DNA from 3 places in the Streptomyces sp. NPDC001848 genome. Region 2 is predicted to be linked to each of the others. Evidence: riboswitches for the same ligand, from Rfam matches in the RefSeq annotation. Region 2 holds a riboswitch; each other region holds the start of a gene.
The links. A riboswitch is a leader RNA that binds a small molecule or an ion and turns the genes downstream of it on or off. The one in region 2 is predicted to bind S-adenosylmethionine.

Region 1 (5,059 bases), on a different contig from region 2:
CGGTCGGTGTCGCGGACCCCCGCATGGCGCCCATCGTGGCCGGGGTCTTCGCCGAGCGAGGCAACTCCTCCCTCGTCTTCCGTGGCGACGACGGCCTGGACGAGCTCACCACGACCGCCACGTCCCGGGTGTGGATCGTCCGTGACGGCAAGGTCACGGAGGAGACCTTCGACCCGCGGGACGTCGGCCTCGACCTGGTGCCGGTGGAGGCGCTGCGGGGCGCCGACGCCTCGTACAACGCGGAGGTCGCACGGCGGCTGCTGGACGGCGAGAAGGGCCCCGTGCGGGACGCCGTCCTGCTCAACTCGGCGGCCGCACTGGTCGCCCTGCATCCGGGCGACGGCCCGCTGACCGACCAGCTCCGGGCCGGCATGGACAGGGCCGCGGAGTCGATCGACTCCGGCGCGGCCAAGCGGGCCCTGGAGCGATGGGTGGCCGCCAGCAACGCGTGACGCCGCGCGCACCGGCGGAAAAGGCCAGGTCAGGCTGGCCGGAGTAGAGTGAGGTGAGTGGCAGCTCTCCCCGCGGGCCGCAAGGAGGCTGGGCATGATCCATTCAGCCGATATCCGTGAGTGGCGCAACCGCGACGTGATCGACGCCAAGGGCCGCAGGATCGGGTCCCTCGAGGCCGTCTACGTCGACACCACCACCGACACGCCGGCCATGGCCACCGTCCGTACCGGGCTGCCGACCCGGCACAGGCTCGTCTTCGTCCCCCTCGACGAGGCGACCGTGGGACCGGGGTACGTGCAGGTGGCGCACTCCAGAGGGCGGGTGCGCAAGGCGCCGTCCATCGGCGTGGACGACGTCCTGCCGGTCGAGCGCGAAGAAGAGATCTTCAAACACTACGACAGGGCCTACGAGCCCGGCGACGACCGCGGACGCCGCCTCGCGCGCCGCTGACCTGCCGGGCCTCAGGAAGGGGTCACCATGGCGTTCGTGCTGTTCCTGATCCTCGTGGCGGTCGCCCTGGGAATCATCGGCGCGGTGGCGAAGGGGTTGTTCTACCTCCTGATCATCGGCGTGGTGGTCTTCCTGGCCAGCCTTGTCCTGACCGGCATGCGCTGGGGGCGGCGCTCGCGCCACCACCTGCTTCGGTGACATACCGGGACGGGATCCCCTCGGGGATCCCGTCCCGGTATCCGGACAGAAGTTGCGGGCGGGTGATCACCTGCCGTAGTTTCCTGACCAGGTCATGAGCGACAGCCATTCGGCCCCGGCCGGCTGTCCGGCAACCCTCCGTCCGTGGCGGGGTGCCCCGGGTGAAGACCAGGCCGTAGGCAGCGAGGTCTGCGGCAAGCGCGGACCCCTCGTGTCACCAGGGGTCCTGGTCGTTCGAGGGAGCCTTCCGTGAGCAAGCGAATGCGTTAGGGCCGCAGAGCCCCGCCTCCGCACCCCTTTTCTCCTTTCACTCTCCGTGCCGTGGAGACCTCTGCGCCCGTGCGCGCCTCCGGCACCGGTGAGTCTCGCCTGCCTTACGGGAGTACACCCATGTCCGTCCCCACCCTTGCCGCCGACCCGTCCGTCTGTGCCCCGCTGCCCGTTCTGGGCCGTGAGGTCACCGTCCCGCTCGTCACCGGCGGCGACGTCACCTACGCCGCGCTCGACTACGCGGCCAGCGCCCCCGCCCTGCAGCGCGTCTGGGACGACGTGGCGGCGTACGCCCCGTACTACGGCAGCGTCCACCGCGGTGCCGGGTACCTCTCCCAGCTGTCCACCGACCTCTTCGAGAACGCCCGCCGCACCGTCGCCGAGTTCCTCGACTGCCGCGACACCGACCAGGTGATCTTCACCCGGTCCACCACCGACTCGCTCAACCTCCTCGCCGCCGCCCTCCCGGCCGGCTGCCGGGTCTTCGTCTTCGAGACCGAGCACCACGCCTCCCTGCTGCCCTGGCGCGACGCCCAGGTCACCTACCTCGACGCCCCGCGCACTCCGCAGCAGGCCGTGGAGACCCTGGAGCGCGCCCTCGCCGACCGCGACCCCCACGGCCCGGCCCTGGTGTGCGTCACCGGTGCCTCCAACGTCACCGGCGAGCTGTGGCCCGTGCGCGAGCTGGCGGCGGCCGCCCACGCGCACGGCGCCCGTATCGTCCTGGACGCCGCCCAACTCGCCCCGCACCACCCGGTGTCCGTCAAGGACCTCGACGTGGACTGGGTCGCCTTCTCCGGCCACAAGCTCTACGCCCCCTTCGGCTCCGGCGTCCTGGCCGGCCGCGCCGACTGGCTGTGCCAGGCCGAGCCGTACCTCGCGGGCGGCGGCGCCAGCCGCAAGGTCACGCGGCGGACGGACGGGGGAGTGGACGTGGAGTGGCACGACACGGCCGCCCGCCACGAGGCCGGCTCCCCGAACGTCATCGGCGCCTACGCCATCGCCTCCGCCTGCAAAGCCCTCACCGAGGCCGGTTTCGACACCCTGGTCGCCCGCGAGCAGCACCTGATCCGCAAGGTCAGGGAGGGCCTCGCCGACGTCCCCGAGGTCAAGGTCCTGTCCCTCTTCGGCGACGACGCCCCGCGCGTCGGCGTGATCTCCTTCGTCGTCGAGGGCTGGAACAGCTCCCACTTCGCCGCCGCGCTCTCCGCCGAGTACGGCATCGGCGTCCGCGACGGCCTGTTCTGCGCCCACCCCCTGGTCCGGACCCTGCTCGGCAGCGGCCCCCAGACCCAGGGCGAGTGCGGCGCCCCCGAGGCGGCGCCCGGCGAGAAGTCCCTCAACGCGATCCGGGTGAGCTTCGGCGCCGGCACCCCCGACGAGCACGTGGAGCGCTTCGTCGACGCCGTGCAGGAACTGGTGCGCGACGGTGCGAAGTGGCAGTACCACACGGAGAACGGCCGCTGCGTCCCGGCGGTCTGAGAACTCCAGGTCCTCACGCCACCGGTGAGGCGGCGTTCAGCGGATCAGGCGGGTCAGGAGTCCAGCCCGATCGCGAACGCCGCCTCCAGGTCGTGCTGGGAGTACGTGCGGAACGCCACGTGGGTGTCCGTCGCCTCGACCCCCGGGATCTTGCTGATCCGCCCGGGGATGACGTCCGCCAGCTCCTCGTGCTCCTTCACCCGCACCATGGCGATCAGGTCGTACGTCCCCGTGACGGAGAAGACCTCGCTGACGGAATCCAGCGCGGCGATCCGCTCCGCGATCTCGGGGATCCGGTCCACGCTGGTCTTGATGAGCACGATCGCGGTGATCACGGCTGGCTGTCTCCCTCGGTACGCGCTGACGCCCTCACTCTAGACCCTTGGCCGACGGGCCAGATCCTCCAGGGAAACGCGCAGGGTCTCGCGCAGGCGCCCCATCTGTTCCGGTCCGTAGGTCCAGCCGTCGTACTCGTTCTGCACCACCAGCCGACCGTCGAACGCGGCGACGAGCACCTTGGGCGGCATTCCGGGTGCGTTGCCCGTGGCGCCGAAGCGGAGCAGGTGCAGGTCCTCCGGGACGGGGTGCGCGGGGATCCGGCCGAGGTTGGACATGCCGTAGCTGACGACCGGAACCGGCACCGCGAGGCCCCGAGCACCCGCGCGAAGCGCGCCCAGCAGGAAGCGTTCGGGGTCGCGGCGGACGGGTGTCGAGCGCCTCCGGCAGCGCCTCGCGCTCTTCCACGCCGGGGTCCGCGCCTGCGGCGAGGGCGGTGTAGTACCGCCAGAACTCGTCCAGAAGACCGAAGGCAGACCGCCCGTCGGTCACACCGTGGTGGACCCCGAGCACCACCTGGGTGTGCTCGCCGTCGCTGAGCAGCCAGGCGTGCAACATGCTCCCGGTCCAGTCGGGGCGCGAGTTGATCAGGGCGGCGAAGGGTTCGTCGATGCCCTCGCACACGGTGACGGGCGGCTGGACCCGGTCACGCACCCGCAGCAGCGGTCCGCTCCCGCCGGCGACCACCTCGGACCGCAGGATCGGATGGTGTGCGGTCAGCAGCCGCAGGGACCGTGCCACCAGGGCCGGGTCCAGGAGTCCCCGTACCAGGGACTCCACGTACAGGGGCATCTCGTACAAAGGGAGTCCGGCGGGTCCCGGGTCGACGAAGTACGCACTCTCGAAGGGGGATACCGGGCGCTGACGGGTCATGGTGGGGAGGTCTCCGGTTCGGGCGGCGATCGTGCGCCGGTGTGAGGAGGGCGACCCTCGGGTCAGCGGGGTTCGGGCAGCATGGGCAGCGGGCCCGCGGTGAGGCTCATCTCGGCCCGTGGCTTCACCCGGGTGCCCGGGACGGGGCGCAGCCGCCAGCGGGAGGCGAGGGCGGCGAGCGCGAGCGTCGCCTCGGTCATGCCGAACACGTCGCCGATGCACTTGCGGCTGCCCGCGCCGAACGGCAGGTACGAGCCGCGTGCCACGTCCTTGGCCCGCTCCGGCAGCCACCTGTCCGGGTCGAAGGCCAGGGGGCGCGCGAAGAGTTCGGGCATGCGGTGGATGACATAGGGACTGACCAGCACGTCCGTGCCCGCCGGCAGCCGGTGCCCGCCCAGGTCCGTGGACTCGGTGGTCATCCGGGTGAACATCCAGGCCGGCGGGTACAGCCGCAGCGTCTCGGTGAAGATCCGCTGCGTGTACGCGAGCCTCGGCACGTCCGCATAGGCCGGGGGCCGGCCGCCCAGCACCTCGTCGACTTCCGCGTGCAGCCGCGCCTCGGCCTCCGGATGGCGCGCGAGCAGGTACCAGGCCCAGGTCAGGGCGCTGGCCGTGGTCTCGACGCCGGCCAGCAGCAGGGTCATGACCTGGTCGTGGACCTCCTGGTCCGACAACGCGCCGCCGTCCTCGTCGTCGCGGGCGGCCAGCAGCGCCGACAACAGGTCGCCGCGGTCCCCGTCCGACCGCCGGTAGTCGCGGATGATGCCGTCGATGAGCGCGTGCAACCGCCCGAGTGCGGTGTCGAAGGCACGGTTGGCGGCCAGCGGAAGCCGGGCCAGGAGTCCTGTGGGGTCCACCGCCTGACGGTAGGCGCCGCGCACCACGACGGGCAGGTTGCGCTGGATCTCCGCGACCGAGTGCGGTGCCATGTCGGTCGAGAACAGGGCCCGGGCCGTCACCCGCGCCGTCAACGCCTGCATCGCGTCACCGACGTCGA
Region 2 (5,059 bases):
TCGGTGAGCTCCAGCTCGAGACCGAAGGTCTGCGACTCCTCGACGGTGATGACGCCTTCCTTGCCGACCTTGTCCATGGCCTCGGCGATGAGCTCGCCGATCTGGGTGTCGGCGGCGGAGATGGAGGCCGTGGAAGCGATCTGCTCCTTGGTCTCGACGTCCTTGGCCTGCTCGAGCAGCGAGGCGGAGACGGCCTCGACGGCCTTCTCGATGCCGCGCTTCAGGGCCATCGGGTTGGCACCGGCGGCCACGTTGCGCAAGCCCTCGCGGACCAGCGCCTGGGCGAGCACGGTCGCGGTGGTCGTACCGTCACCGGCGACGTCGTCCGTCTTCTTGGCGACTTCCTTGACCAGCTCGGCGCCGATCTTCTCGTACGGGTCCTCGAGCTCGATCTCCTTGGCGATGGAGACGCCGTCGTTGGTGATCGTGGGGGCGCCCCACTTCTTCTCGAGGACGACGTTGCGGCCCTTGGGGCCGAGGGTCACCTTGACGGCGTCCGCGAGCTGGTTCATGCCGCGCTCGAGGCCGCGCCGCGCCTCCTCGTCGAACGCGATGATCTTGGCCATGTGAAGTGGTCCCTCCAGGACTGGGGGTGATTACTTCGGACCGCGCCCGCGCCCGCGACGGACGGCCCCGGCCGGAGGTTCCTTGCCCCACCCGGCCCGCGGCCTCACCGACCCGGTCCTTCTGTTGTCACTCTCACCTTCAGAGTGCTAACGCCAATGATTAGCACTCGACCCTGCCGAGTGCAAGCCGCCTTGGGGTATCGGAAGGTGAACTCGGGAGCATGATCCGCAGGTGGACGCCGCTGCGCGCCCCCTGGGGGACGGTGGCCCGACACGACCGAGGGGCTCGCATCCCGGACGGGATGCGAGCCCCTCGACACGTCGAACAGTTCAGTCGTCGGCGCGTTGTATCAGGCGGTCACGCGGACCATGTCCGCCTGCGGGCCCTTCTGACCCTGCGAGATCTCGAACTCGACCCGCTGGCCCTCTTCCAGGGTGCGGTAGCCGTCCATCTGGATCGCGCTGTAGTGGACGAAGACGTCCGCACCACCGTCGACCGCGATGAAGCCGTACCCCTTCTCCGCGTTGAACCACTTGACGGTGCCCTGAGCCATGCCTAACTCCCCTATTACTGGCCCTTGCACAGATCCACACTTCGCGGATCCGGGTCAGACCTCACCCCCCAACGGTTGGGGGCGTGCGCCGGAACGCGTCGACCGCGGCTGAATGTATCTGTCCAACTGCCGTCTGCAACAGGTCAATCGGACGAGAATTCGGGGTGCGGCCGGTCGGGAATATACCGAGAATTCACCAGATTTCAGGGCAAGTCGGGCCCGGCAAAGGGAATGAATGGCGCAAAAGCCCCGCACACTTTGGCTGCTTCTTGTCGGGCGCGCGGCAGAGGTTCGCGGACCCGGAAGGGGAGACCGGGAGCGCGTTCCCCAACTGTACCGCGCTCAACCATGCAGAATTGCCCCCTCCGTTTCTCTCACGGAGAGGGCAATTCGATGAACGGTGAGTGACGCGCGTTACCGAGGGTAATGATCGCGCGGGTGAGCCACCGTCAGCCGCCCGCGACCGCGGGGATGATGGAGACGCCCGCACCGTCCGGGGTCGCCGTCTCCAGGCCCTGCTCGAAGCGGACGTCGTCGTCGTTCACGTACACGTTGACGAAGCGGCGCAGCTTGCCCTGGTCGTCCAGGACACGGGCGGCGATACCGGTGTGGTTCTTCTCCAGGTCGGCGATGACCTCGGCGAGGGTGGCGCCCTCGGCGGTGACCTCGGCCTGGCCGCCGGTGTAGGTGCGCAGGATGGTGGGGATGCGGACGGTGACGCTCATCGGGGGGTGACCTCCGGTCGGGGTACGGCTGGTGGGTTGGCGCGGGCGGAGGTCAGACGAGACCGGCCTCGCGGAAGGACTCGAGGGTGGGGCGGATCGTCGCGGTCAGCCCGGTGCCGGCCACCGCGTCCAGCGTCTTCAGACCGTCCCCGGTGTTGAGGACGACCGTCGTCTTCGACGGGTCGAGGACACCGTTCTCGATCAGCTTGCGCGTGACGCCGACGGTCACGCCACCCGCCGTCTCGGCGAAGATGCCCTCGGTCCGGGCGAGGAGCTTGATGGCGTCCACGATCTGCTCGTCCGTCACGTCCTCCACGGCACCGCCCGTGCGGCGGGCGATGTCCAGTACGTAGGGACCGTCGGCCGGGTTGCCGATCGCGAGCGACTTGGCGATCGTGTTCGGCTTCTGCGGCCGTACCACGTCGTGGCCCGCCTTGTACGCCACCGACACCGGCGAGCAGCCCTCGGCCTGCGCGCCGAAGATCTTGTACGGCTTGTCCTCGACGAGCCCCAGCTTGATCAGCTCCTGCAGACCCTTGTCGATCTTCGTGAGCTGCGAGCCGGAGGCGATCGGCACCACGATCTGGTCCGGCAGCTCCCAGCCGAGCTGCTCGGCGATCTCGTACGCCAGGGTCTTGGAACCCTCCGCGTAGTACGGCCGCAGGTTGACGTTGACGAAGCCCCAGCCCTCGCCGGCCGGGTCGCCGATCAGCTCGGAGCAGAAGCGGTTCACGTCGTCGTAGTTGCCCTCGATGCCGACGAGCTCGCCGCCGTAGATCGCGGCCATGACGACCTTGCCCTGCTCCAGGTCGTGCGGGATGAAGACACAGGAGCGGAACCCGGCCCGGGCCGCCGCGGCGCCGACCGCGCCCGCGAGGTTGCCGGTGGAGGAGCAGGACAGGGTGGTGAAGCCGAAGACGCGCGCCGCCTCCAGCGCCTGGGCGACCACGCGGTCCTTGAAGGAGTGCGTCGGGTTACCGGAGTCGTCCTTCACATACAACCCGCCGGTCACGCCCAGCTCCCGCGCCAGGTTGTCGGCCTTGACGAGCTTGGTCCAGCCCGGGTTGAGGTTCGGCTTGTCGGCCACGTCCGCCGGGACCGGCAGCAGCGGCGCATAGCGCCAGATGTTCGCGGGGCCCGCCTCGATCCGCTTCCGCAGCTCCTCGGTGTCGTAGCCGGAGAAGTCGTAGGCGACCTCGAGCGGGCCGAAACACTCCTCGCAGGCGAAGACCGGACCGAGCGGCACCCGGTGGCCGCACTCGCGGCAGGACAGGGCCGCAGCGGGGCCGAGGTTCACGGAGTCGGTGGTGCTTGCAACAGTCTGCACAGCCATGTCAGGCGAGGCCCTTTCTCCTCATCTTCCCCACGACGCACCTCGCCGTGAGACGGAATTGGCACCTTCCCTAGCCGGGAGCCCCGCCTGCGAAGACGAGAGCCGACTGGAGGGTTGCCGGGGCTTCATCGGGCCGTGTCCCTCTGCCCCTCTGGATGAGCTGTATGTGGTTGTTTCGCCGGCGCGGGCCGCGAGGGACCCCGACATGCGATGGTCACCGGCGTTGTTCAAGACTGTAACCGACGGCCGGGAGAGTTGAGATAGTCGTCCGAACCGCGAGATGGATCACAAGAGAGACCCGTTTGACCCTCCCCGACTCACCCCCCACGCCCGTACCGATGTGAGGAGCCGCAGACTGTGCTGGAAGAAGTCGAGCGCTGGCTGAGCACCCGCTCCTGGTCCGTCACCGATCGCCCGCTCCACCAGATCATGGCCGCGAAACGAGCCTCGGGTTCCTCGGTCAGCGTCGTGCTGCCCGCGCTCAACGAGGAGGAGACGGTCGGCGAGATCGTCTCCGTCATCCGCCACGACCTCGTGCGGCAGGTTCCGCTGGTCGACGAGATCGTCGTCGTCGACTCCGGCTCCACCGACCGCACGTCCCAGGTCGCCGCCGCGGCCGGCGCGAGGGTGGTGCACCGGGACGCGATCCTGCCACGCATACCGGCCGTGCCCGGCAAGGGCGAGGTGCTGTGGCGCTCCTTGCTGGTCACCGGCGGGGACATCATCTGCTTCGTCGACGCGGACCTGAAGGAGTTCTCGTCGGACTTCGTGACCGGGATCGTGGGCCCGCTGCTCACCGACCCGGACGTGGACCTGGTGAAGGCGATGTACGACCGGCCGCTCGGCGGTGCAGCGGGACAGGGCGGCCGCGTCACAGAACTGATGGCCCGCCCGCTGCTCAACATGCACTGGCCGCAGCTCGCCGGATTCGTCCAGCCGCTCGGCGGCGAGTACGCCGCCCGCCGCTCCCTGCTGGAACGGCTCCCCTTCCCGGTCGGGTACGGCGTCGAGCTGGGCATGCTGGTGGACGCGCTGCACCTGGTGGGCCTGGACGCGCTGGCCCAGGTCGACGTCGGTGTGCGCAAGCACCGCCACCAGGACGGCCAGGCGCTCGGCCGGATGGCCGCCGCGATCTACCGCACGGCCCAGCTCCGCCTGGCCCGCGGCCATCTGATCCGCCCGGCCCTCACGCAGTTCGAGCGGGGCGCGGACGGCTTCGAGCCCCGGACGTACTCCGTGGACACCGAGGAGAGGCCGCCGATGGCGGAGATCGCCGAATACATGGAACGGAAAGTGGCCTGAGTGGTGCGCGGCCGGGCGCCGGACATGGCGGAGACGGCTCCGCATACGGCCGAACCGTACGTTTGAGCGTTTTCGGCTCGGGCTAGGTTTCGTGGCATGGCTTCCACGCAGCATGTGCACGGCGCCCGCATCCTCGTCGCCTCCAACCGCGGCCCCGTCTCGTACGCGCTGGACGATTCCGGGCAGCTCACCGCCAAACGCGGCGGAGGCGGCCTGGTGTCGGGCCTGTCGGCGATCGGCCCGGACGCGGACGCGGTCTGGGTCTGCGCGGCCCTGAACGACGGCGACCGCGAGGCCGTGCGCCGCACGGGCGGCGCGCTGGATCCGGCCGACACCGGCGGCCAGCGGGTCCGGATGCTCGACATCGCCCCGGACGTGCACGCGGACGCGTACAACGGCATCGCGAACTCGGTGCTGTGGTTCGTGCACCACATGCTCTACCAGACGCCGCTCGAGCCGGTCTTCGGCCGGGAGTTCCGGCGGCAGTGGGCGTCGTACGAGGCGTACAACCGGGCGTTCGCCGAGGCGCTCGCGCAGGAGGCGGCCGAGGGCGCGGCGGTCCTGATCCAGGACTACCAC
Region 3 (5,059 bases), on a different contig from region 2:
GGCGCGCCGGGCGAGCGTGAGATGTGCACCAAGAAGTCGGGCGTCACCTCGGCCGCCGACTTCAAGGGCAAGACCCTCGGCGTCACCGACCTGGGGTCGGGCACCGACACCCTCACCCAGTTCCTGGCCGCCAAGAAGGGCGTCAAGACCAGCGACTTCCACCGGATCGGGGTCGGCGCCGGCTCCACCGCCATCGCCGCGCTGCAGAACGGCAAGGTGGACTGTGTGATGACGACACAGCCGACGGTGGCCGCGATCGAGAAGAAGGGCGTCGGTGCCTCCGCGATCGACCTGGCCACCACGCAGGGTGCCACGGCGGCGATGGGCGGTGCCTTCCCCGCGGCCAGTATGCTCGCCCGCACCGACTGGGTGAACCAGAACAAGGCCACCGTGCAGAAGGTCGTCGACGCGCTCGTGGCCACCATGCATTGGATCAACACGCACAGCGCGGCCGACATCGCCGACAAGCTGCCTCAGTCGTTCGTGCAGAACCAGCTCGTGACCAAAGCCGACTACATCTCGGCCCTGACCGAGGACAAGGGTCAGTTCCTCCCGGACGGCATCATGCCGGCCGGCGGTCCGAAGACCTCACTCGCGACGGAGAAGTTGGTCGGCAACGTGAAGGGTTCGGTGGACCTCGGCAAGACGTTCACCAACGACTTCGCCATCCAGGCCAACAAGACCGAGGGATTCAAGACCACCACGACCCCCGCGGGGGCGGACGGCTGAGCCTGCCACCGACACGACGTCGCCCCGCCTGACCGCACCAGCGGCAGGCGGGGCGGTGCCATGTCAGACTGCGGCCGAGTCGCTCCCGACGTCGCGTCGCGAGACCGCCAGGTAGGCCACGAATCCGAGGATCGCGACCGTCCACGACAGGGTGACCGGGCCCAGACCCCAGTCCAGCCCGCCGCGCCTGTGGGGCAGGGCCATCCAGTCGGCGATCGACGCACCGAGTGGGCGGGTGATGACGTACGCGGACCAGAACGCGACCACCGGGCCGAGCAGACCCCCGCGGTGGGCGACCGCCGGCACAGAGATGGCGACGGCGTACAGAGCGACGGACCCCAGGTAGCCGAGGCCGATCGTCGCGCTCAGGTCGCCCGCGGCCGTGCCGAGCGCGAACGTGGCGAGCACGGCAGCCCAGTAGAACGCCTCGCGGCGCCGGGTGGAGATGCTGTGGATGGACAGGGTCCGCTCGCTCGCGTACCACAGGGCGAAGACGGCGGCCAGCGCCGCCAGGAACAGCGGCGTGGAGAGCGTGTAGGGCACGTGGAGGCCCACGTGCAGAACGTCGGCGGCCATCGTGCCGAACACGCTGACCATGACGATGGCCGTCCAGTAGATCCAGGCCACGTACCGGCGGACCGCGAACTGCAGGACCAGGGACCCGAGGAAGGCGAGGGTGCCGAGACCGACCGCGGGGATCGGGCCGAGCAGATGGCCCAGGTAGTCGGAGGCGGTCTCGCCCATTCCGGTCGTCAGAACCTTGATGATCCAGAAGTAGACGGTCACTTCCGGCACCTTGTTCGCCATCCCGCGTATCCGGGCGTGGGTGTGGGCGTCGGGTCGGTCATCAAGGACGTGCTCAGTGCTCATGACACGCACGATGACATGGCCATCTGCCGCTTTCCCAGGGGCCTTTGCCATTGCTTTGGGGCTTGATGTGCATGAGTTGCCACAGCGGCCCCGGAAGCTGAAAGCGACCTGAACACGAGGAGGGGAACCCGTGAGTCTCGCCCCTCGGCAGCCACCCTCTCACACTGCGGACCTCCCCCTTGACGCGGGCCGGAGCCGGATCGACACTCCAAGGGAGATTTCCTAGTGAACAGGTAGGGAAACATGGGGCGCCTGGAGCCGGTCGTCAGCCGTGTTCACCGCACGCGCCGGCAGTCCCTGCTGCTGACCTCCCGCCGTCACATCGATCTGCTGCGCGTCTGCAGCGCGAGCAGCCGCCGGCGCTGAACCGGCGGGGCCACGCCGCGCCCCCGCCACCCCGCGCCGTTCGCGTCGTGGAGCGCGCCTGCCCGTGGGCCACCACCCCCACACCCCCGCGTCCCAGAACCCCCGGGAGAGACATGTCCGCCCATGCCCTGACCGCACTCCCGTCCGCACAGCAACTGCCCGCCTTCCGCGGCCGGATCGGCTGTGACCCGCGCAGCGGCCACTACGCCGTACCGCGCCGCTACCGTCTCCACCTGTCCCCGGCCTGTCCGCACTGTCTGCGGATAGCCATCACACACAGCCTGCTCGGCCTCGACGACGTCTGCCCCGTCACGCTGCTGCCCGCGGTGCCCGACGGACCCGGCGGCGAGTACTCCGCGCTGCGTCCGCTGTACGAGGCCAGCGCACATCGCTACCCGGGAGCCGCCCTGGCGCCCGTGCTCAGCGACGACTGGTCGGGCCGGATCGTCAGCACCCACGCCCCGGACATCATGCGCGACCTGGCGCGGCACTTCGGCACGGACCGCCCCGCGCTGTATCCGCAAGGGGCGGACGTCGAGATCGAGGGCGTCCAGCGGCTGTGCGAGCAGGGCATCGACGCGGCCGCCCAGCGTGCCGGATGCGTCGACGCGGATCCGGAGGAACGGGACGCCGCGCTCACCTCGCTGCTGTGCACCCTGCGGTCACTGGAGGGACGGCTCGCCCGGCAGGACCACCTGCTCGGCGACCGGCTGACCGCCGCGGACGTGGAGGTGTGGGTCAGCCTGGTGCAGCTCGACACCGTGCACCGCTGGCACCTGGACGCCGCCGCGGTGCACCGCGTCGCCGGCCACCCGCACCTGTGGGCGTACGCCCGTCGGCTGACCTCCCACCCCGCCTTCGGTGGACACCTCGACCTCGAGGGCATCGCCCGGCGGCACCACGCGCACTGCCGGGGACTGGAGGCCGCCGGCGCGGCGGTGCAGATCCTGGACTGGGCCGCGCACATGCCCAACAGGACCGGCGCCGAGTCGGGTTGATGGGCGAAGGGCATCTCCGTCCATGTATCACCTGGTGGACGGGCGTTGACATCGCCTCCGGCGCCCGTATTCACTTACGGGCCAAGAGGTCATGAGCGTCAGCGTCAAGCCCTGGCTCGCTGACCGGCAACCCTCGCACCGCGGTGGGGTGCCCCAGGTGACGACCCGACCGGATGACGTTTCGGTAAGCGCGAGGCCCCACGGGCCGGAAGAGTGACGGTGACGGCGATGGACGCAGCTTCGAGGACGGCCGCTTCGCGGCTCCGCGGCTGCGTCCTGCTCTGCGCGAACCGTTCCGTCGACCTGCTCCGCGTCAACAGCGCACTGTGTACCACCCCGGGCTCTGCCCGCTGTCACGACTGACGGCCTTCTGAATCCCTGAGGCGCACCGCCGCCGTGGTGTGCCCGCGTTCCGTCCAGTCCCCGGTCCCGTGCGCTTTCCACCCCTCGTCACGCCGGCGGCTCCTGCCGTTGCGCCGGTGTCGTCGTACGCGCATCCGGGGTGCCCTCCCCAGCTGGAGCCTGCCATGCCCGAGTCCTCCGGCGCCGCCGTGTCCCTCGCAGCGGCGCCGTCCGCCGACACCCCGTCCCCACCCGCGACCGCCCAGCGGGTACTGCCCCTGCGCAGGCCGGGCCGCTGGATCGCCACGGCGATCGTGCTGGTCCTCGTGGCCCAGTTCGTCCACGGACTGGTGTCCAACCCGTTCTACCAGTGGGACCGCTTCGCCTACTGGTTCCTGCGCCCCACCATCCTCGACGGACTGCTCATCACTCTCGAAGTCACCGCCCTCAGCGCGGTGTTGGGCCTGCTCGGCGGAATCGTGCTCGCACTGGCCCGGCTGTCGAGGAGCCCGGTCCTGCGCGCGGTCAGCTGGACGTATGTGTGGGCGCTGCGCTCCATACCGCTGATCGTGGTGCTGATCTTCCTCTACAACTTCAGCGCCCTGTACAAGACGCTGAGCGTCGGTGTGCCCTTCGGCCCCGCCTTCTTCAGCTTCGACGAGTCCCGGCTCGCCACCGACATGGTCGTCGCCGTCGTCGGACTGAGCCTCAACGAGGCGGCCTACGCGGCGGAGGTGGTCCGCGGCGGCATCCTCTCCGTCGACCAGGGCCAGCACGAAGCGGCCGCCGCGCTCGGTCTGCCCAAGGGCCACCAGTTCCGGCGGATCGTCTTTCCGCAGGCCCTCAGGTCCATCACCCCGAACTACGTCAACCAGCTGATCGGCCTGGTCAAGAGCACCTCGCTGGTGTTCTACGTGTCGTTGCTGGACCTGTTCGGCTCCGCGCAGACCATGGGCAGCACCTACCCCGGCGACATCGTGCCGCTGCTGCTGGTGGTCACCGTCTGGTACCTGATCCTGACGAGCCTCGTGTCCGTCGTCCAGTTCTACGTCGAGCGGTACTACGCCCGCGGCGCCACCCGCGCGTTGCCGCCGACCCCGTTGCAGAAGCTCCGCACCGGTCTCGCCGATCTGCGGGCCCGTGCGCGCAGGGAGGCCGCCATATGACCACCGAGACGCTCCAGACCCGCCCCGCCGCCATCCAGGTGCACGACGTCCACAAGGCGTTCGGTGCGCACCAGGTGCTGCATGGCGTGGAGTTGACCGTACGGCCGGGGGAGGTGACCGTGGTCCTCGGCCCGTCCGGCTCCGGCAAGTCCACCCTGCTGCGGGTGATCAACCACCTGGAGAAGCCCGACCGCGGCTATGTCAGCGTGGGGGGCGAACCCGTCGGCGTACGCCGCCACGGCGACCACCTCAAGGAGCTGAGCGAGCGGGTCATCCTGGGCCAGCGCAGCCGCATCGGCTTTGTGTTCCAGAACTTCAACCTCTTCCCGCACCTGACCGCGCTGGAGAACGTCACCGCGGCGCCGGTGGCGACCGGCAAGCTGACCAAAGCCCAAGCCCGGGACCTGGCCCTCCAACTGCTCGGCAGGGTCGGGCTCGCCGACAAGGCCGACGCCTACCCGCGGCAGCTGTCCGGCGGCCAGCAGCAGCGCGTGGCCATCGCCCGCGCGCTCGCCCTGCGGCCCGGCGTGATCCTCTTCGACGAACCCACCTCCGCCCTCGACCCAGAACTCGTCGGCGAGGTGCTGG

Region 1: it holds a riboswitch for S-adenosylmethionine, as region 2 does, so the genes downstream of both, ACFYZJ_RS04210 (aminotransferase class V-fold PLP-dependent enzyme) here and thrC (threonine synthase) in region 2, are expected to answer to the same signal.
Region 3: it holds a riboswitch for S-adenosylmethionine, as region 2 does, so the genes downstream of both, ACFYZJ_RS07635 (amino acid ABC transporter permease) here and thrC (threonine synthase) in region 2, are expected to answer to the same signal.

What each region holds. Positions count from the first base shown of each region.
Region 1 is NZ_JBIATP010000002.1:246,354-251,412, forward strand. Features, by position in the region: gene trpD (anthranilate phosphoribosyltransferase) at 1-452, shown strand, start outside; gene ACFYZJ_RS04200 (PRC-barrel domain-containing protein) at 547-903, shown strand; gene ACFYZJ_RS04205 (hypothetical protein) at 931-1,101, shown strand; SAM riboswitch class IV at 1,192-1,308, shown strand; gene ACFYZJ_RS04210 (aminotransferase class V-fold PLP-dependent enzyme) at 1,492-2,853, shown strand; gene ACFYZJ_RS04215 (Lrp/AsnC family transcriptional regulator) at 2,907-3,188, opposite strand; gene ACFYZJ_RS04220 (hypothetical protein) at 3,228-3,494, opposite strand; gene ACFYZJ_RS04225 (cytochrome P450) at 4,125-5,059, opposite strand, start outside.
Region 2 is NZ_JBIATP010000013.1:140,177-145,235, forward strand. Features, by position in the region: gene groL (chaperonin GroEL) at 1-566, opposite strand, end outside; gene ACFYZJ_RS26430 (cold-shock protein) at 917-1,120, opposite strand; gene ACFYZJ_RS26435 (MoaD/ThiS family protein) at 1,570-1,845, opposite strand; gene thrC (threonine synthase) at 1,898-3,178, opposite strand; SAM riboswitch class I at 3,197-3,340, opposite strand; gene ACFYZJ_RS26445 (glucosyl-3-phosphoglycerate synthase) at 3,536-4,480, shown strand; gene ACFYZJ_RS26450 (trehalose-6-phosphate synthase) at 4,577-5,059, shown strand, end outside.
Region 3 is NZ_JBIATP010000003.1:315,828-320,886, reverse strand. Features, by position in the region: gene ACFYZJ_RS07655 (ABC transporter substrate-binding protein) at 1-729, shown strand, start outside; gene ACFYZJ_RS07650 (hypothetical protein) at 793-1,599, opposite strand; gene ACFYZJ_RS07645 (hypothetical protein) at 1,843-1,965, shown strand; gene ACFYZJ_RS07640 (glutathione S-transferase C-terminal domain-containing protein) at 2,079-2,963, shown strand; SAM riboswitch class IV at 3,051-3,160, shown strand; gene ACFYZJ_RS07635 (amino acid ABC transporter permease) at 3,491-4,471, shown strand; gene ACFYZJ_RS07630 (amino acid ABC transporter ATP-binding protein) at 4,468-5,059, shown strand, end outside.